One region of the Mucilaginibacter sp. 22184 genome, then DNA from elsewhere that is predicted to be linked to it. Evidence: riboswitches for the same ligand, from Rfam matches in the RefSeq annotation. Region 1 holds a riboswitch; the other holds the start of a gene.
What was found. Region 1 has a riboswitch for S-adenosylmethionine ahead of ACTJKG_RS05745 (TlpA family protein disulfide reductase). Riboswitches for the same ligand answer to the same signal wherever they lie in the genome.

Region 1 (2,407 bases):
GCAAAATCCCTTGAACCGCCTACACCCAATTGCTGGGTATTATCAACCGGTAAACCATCAACCACAAACAATGGCTGATTATAGCCTGCAATAGAAGTTTCGCCACGGATAATGATACGTGACGATCCCATATCGCCCTGGCTGTTGGTTACATTTACACCTGCTATTTTACCACTCAGCGCATTCACCAGGTTGGTTTCTTTGGCCTCAGATATATCTTTTGATTTAAGACCCTGTACGGCATAACCGAGCGTCTTTTTATCTTTAGATATATTGAGAGCGGTAACCACAACCTCGTTCAGGGCGTTGGCTTGCTCCTCCAGTATAATGTGGAGTGATGCATCAGCCCCGGTAACAGGTATTTCTTTGGTAGTAAAACCAATATAAGTTATCCGTAGCACATCATTTACTTTGGCGTTGAGGCTAAACCGGCCATCACTGGCGGTTTGTACACCGTTGGTGGTTCCTTTAACAGAAACACTCACGCCGGGCAGGGGCAGCCCGTCTGACTTGGCGGTTACCACCCCGCTTATTTTAACAGATTGCGCCGCAACCGTTTGGATGAAAATAAAAGGCAACAGTATTGCCAGTAGTAGTTTGTAATTTTTAAACATGGTAATGGATTGTGAATGTTAATGATACCATACAGTACCGGGAATGATCAAAGGTTTTACTTACCCGCCAATTGGGCGGTTATATCATTCCGTTAAACTGTAAAAGTTTTGATTGTTGGGTTGTGTTGCGTTGATTGAGATAAAAGCCTGACCGACCCGAGCAACGCTGTGTTTTAACAGCAGCAACACATGTTTTGCATAGATGACATAGGGGTAGAAGAAGGTATTAAAGTGTAAATGTTCAAAACAATAGCGTTGTTTAAGGTTATGTAATTTGTTTTCATGCGCGTTGTGATAATCAGTTAAATCGATATAGCAGTTACGGTGACAACATAAAGCGACACCTGCCCGGTTATTTATTTTAGTTTACAGAGGCGGTTTTATTGTTCACCAAAGCGTCCACCACTTTTACCATCGAAGCAAACTCCTGCGTATCATACAGGCGGGTGAGGTAAACAATGCGTCCATCACGATCGATCACCACATTGCGGGTAACACCACTCTTTTTATTGGCGAATTTTCCAAAAATATTCGCCCCCGGATCAAGCGCCAGGTTGTAGGTGATCTTCATATCGTGGTGAAATTTCTGCACTTTTTGCAGAGGTTCATCGCGGTCGACACCGATTAATACCAGTCCCTGGTCTTTGTAGGTTTCCCAGATGTCTTTTTGCAGATGTGGCATTTCCTGGCGGCATACGCTGCACCAGCTGGCGGTAAATTGCAGTATAACTACTTTGCCGCGTAATTGCTTTAAAGTTGTTTTGGTACCATCGGTAAGTACCAGTTCAAAATCATCAGGGGCCTGTTCGCCAACTTTAACCAGGTAACCGCGGTCGATATTGGCCGAGTCAATAGCTTGGGCCGATTGTGCCCGGGCAGCAATACCGGTAAACAGGAAAAGATAAACTATGAGTAAAAATTTGTTGTTCATTTGAATATATTAAATAGGGCCCTCTATAATTAAGCAGGCGGTAAAAAATAACTTTTTCAATTAAACAGAAAGGATGGAAGGGGGATATCGAAACAGGCTATAGCTGTATTGTGTGGACGTATCATTATCTTTTCTGCAATTTTTGCAGATAGGAATTAGCACCTTTATAACAATCTGTACAGGTTGCTAAGACATCACAGGGCCTTTCCCTCAGTCTTTCTGGATAATTAAAAAATGAAATAAAGAACGATTTCGACTGCAAACATATAAATAATTCTACTAATTCCATAGACTTTATATTAAATTGATAATTTTCGCTTATTTCTTACAATCTGGTGGCAAATGGGAGGAGGTAAGAAATAAACTCACCAAGCGTCATTGCGAGCGCAGCGTGGCAATCCCTAACTATACAGAGCGGCTCTGCCAATTGGGGATTGCCACGCTGCGCTCGCAATGACGCGTTTTTTATGAGCATTGAATACCAATTACCCGCCACTTTTTAAAGTTTTCAAAACCACCAAAAAAACAGGTTGAAATTTGTTAAATGGGAATTTTTTTAATCGGTTTCAAGCTCTTTTCACGCTGTTTTCGCCTGAAAAAATATTAAAATTCAAGGTTTAAAAAGTTTTTGAAGAGGGGCATGCAATAAAACATGATCATCATCAAACAAAAGATCAGGAAAACGATTAAGTAAATATTTCGAGAATTTTTAAGCAATGTGATCTTAAAAATGAGAGATTTGTTTTCGGTCTGTGATCAGATCATTCACCAATTATACTTTCTGCTAACTATGCAATTAAAACGTAGCATTTACCTGTTAGGCTTACTAGTTTTTGTTTACGCGGATAACTTCGCCCAAACC
Region 2 (2,407 bases), on a different contig from region 1:
CACCGCTAAGCAGCAAGCCGGCAGAAAGCAGCCTGGCTTTGGTCAGGTAGTTTGTGATTTTCATTTTTATAAGTTTTAGTTGTTAGTAATTGATAAATAGCGTGTTAAAAATTTGGCGCAAGTAATTCTCTCCCGCCCGGATGGGACGAGTTAAAAAACCGCAGCAAAATTTCAGGGAACTGCTCCTTTAAAACCAGAAGGCATACTGAACCAAACAACAACATCGCTTGATGTTTGCCGGTTGCGTGCGGAAATGCAGGTACTTAAATGTGTTCATGATTTTTAGTTAATTTATATTTCCAGAGCCTTATTGCTTCGGAAAAAAGTTTAGCACTTATTTCAATAATGAAAAGTTGCTATAAGATCATAGAGACTTCCTCTCCCTTATTCTTTATAAATCAACTAATTAATGGTGGGGTTAATTAGAATGCTGTAAAGGTAACAATAAATATTATAAATACAATTAAATCTATGGATTTAGTAGAATATTTTTATAAACAGTAGTTTCCATTAATTTCATACCTTGTAAGCAATCAACATCCTGGTCTGTACAGCACACGCCTGTTTTACCACCATAGCAAAGCAACGCACTTAGTACAGCCAGGATGTCGATCTTACATCAGATCAATTTCCGGGATAAACCACATGAGTTAACAATACGGGTGACAACAGAAAAGGGCGCCACCATTCTGTATGTGGATTTTAGTGATAAATTTCGATTTCATGGTATTTGCTTGTATAAGCCGAGGTAAAAGCAAGCGCTTATCTACCCGGCATCTTTATTAGTTTAACAGGTCAATTGGTGGCTAATGAGCTATTAAACTATATTATTAAATCTTTTACTTTACCGGAATACTGAATTCAACATCTTCGGGGGGTAAACACTGCTTATTGCTGCATACCATATAATTCAATGTACCATTAACCAATGCTTGCCCGTTTTTAAGTTTTACTTTTTGCTGAAATACAACCGACTGCTCAAAATATTGTACGTTCATACTAAACGACTTCTCATACTTGCTAACCGACTTAGGTTCTGAGGTATTACCGACAAGCGTGTAGTCACCGCTTTTGTCAAACCTGAACGAGGTTTTTATCGGCCCGCCATCAGCAACGTTTTGTGAATATATATGCCAGCCCTTATCAATAGTTGCTTTTATCAGCACAATGGCCTGTTCGTTGTCAATTTTCTTTGCCCCGTATGACCATTTTACAGGTGTCAGGATCTGGGTATAAGATGCTGTGCTAATGATGGAGATTAAAGCCGTAAGTATTAATTTTTTCATTCGGAGTTATATACTGATAATGTATTTTATTTGATCGCGTAACAGGTAAATAATCAGCGACAACAATACATATCTGCAAAGTGCGTAGTAGCCAAGGTTTTGTCGGTTTTCATATATAAACAGGTTCTATCTTTTTCAATTGTTTTTCATATTCAATAAAACTTACCCGAGAAAGAGCTGTGGAGATATTTGTATAAACAACCTGTAGCATCTTATCTTTCTCCCTTTACAGGAGCAGGAATTAGCACCTTTTACAATATAAAGAGTTGTACAGGTTGCCAAGACTTCATGGGGCCTTTCCCTCCGTCTTATCTGGATAAGTATTAAAGAACTGATGACACAAACATACAATAAAATCTATAATTCCTATAGATTTTATATATTTTTATTTCTTATCATTGCAACGCGGGTGCTAACAAATTGAAAAGCCCACTAAATCGCTCTTTAAAACTTTATTCATTATTATTGTAATACAGGTGCTAATAATTCAAAAGCCCTCAAAATCAATCTTTAAAAACATTTATTCATTCAAAATGCCCGATCAAAAACCAAAACAAACAGCCCTTGGCGATGTAGCCGCCAGGCAGTTGGCCATTGCCACCCGTACCGTTCCGCAATTATCAACCATCACCCCGCGTTGGTTAACACATTTATTAAACTGGATCCCTGTTGAATCAGGCGTTTACCGGTTAAATAAAGTTGTTGACGCCAATAATGTGGAAGTGGATTGCTCTAACCGCGACGAGCGTGAGCTTCCATCAACCTATGTTGATTATGAGGAAAACCCGAGAGAATACAACCTGAGCGCGGTAAATACCGTATTGGATGTGCACACCAGGGTATCTGACCTCTACAGCAAACCTTATAATCAGATAAGTGAGCAATTGCGCCTTACTATTGAGATTGTTAAAGAACGCCAGGAAAGTGAACTGATCAACAACAAAGAATATGGTTTACTAAGCAGCATAGCCCCATCCCAAAAAATCAAGACAAGACTAGGCCCTCCTACTCCTGATGATCTGGACGAACTGATAACCAAAGTTTGGAAAGAACCGGGATTTTTCCTGCTGCATCCATTAGCCATAGCCGCTTTTGGCCGTGAATGTACACGCCGCGGTGTA

Region 2: it holds a riboswitch for S-adenosylmethionine, as region 1 does, so the genes downstream of both, ACTJKG_RS17805 (protein-disulfide reductase DsbD domain-containing protein) here and ACTJKG_RS05745 (TlpA family protein disulfide reductase) in region 1, are expected to answer to the same signal.

The regions. Positions count from the first base shown of each region.
Region 1 is NZ_JBQEPI010000002.1:106,428-108,834, reverse strand. It holds gene ACTJKG_RS05750 (SusC/RagA family TonB-linked outer membrane protein) at 1-614, opposite strand, end outside; gene ACTJKG_RS05745 (TlpA family protein disulfide reductase) at 976-1,545, opposite strand; SAM riboswitch class I at 1,667-1,775, opposite strand; gene ACTJKG_RS05740 (GH92 family glycosyl hydrolase) at 2,336-2,407, shown strand, end outside.
Region 2 is NZ_JBQEPI010000007.1:412,805-415,211, reverse strand. It holds gene ACTJKG_RS17810 (peroxiredoxin family protein) at 1-64, opposite strand, end outside; SAM riboswitch class I at 289-400, opposite strand; gene ACTJKG_RS17805 (protein-disulfide reductase DsbD domain-containing protein) at 840-1,286, opposite strand; SAM riboswitch class I at 1,496-1,609, opposite strand; gene ACTJKG_RS17800 (family 2A encapsulin nanocompartment shell protein) at 1,820-2,407, shown strand, end outside.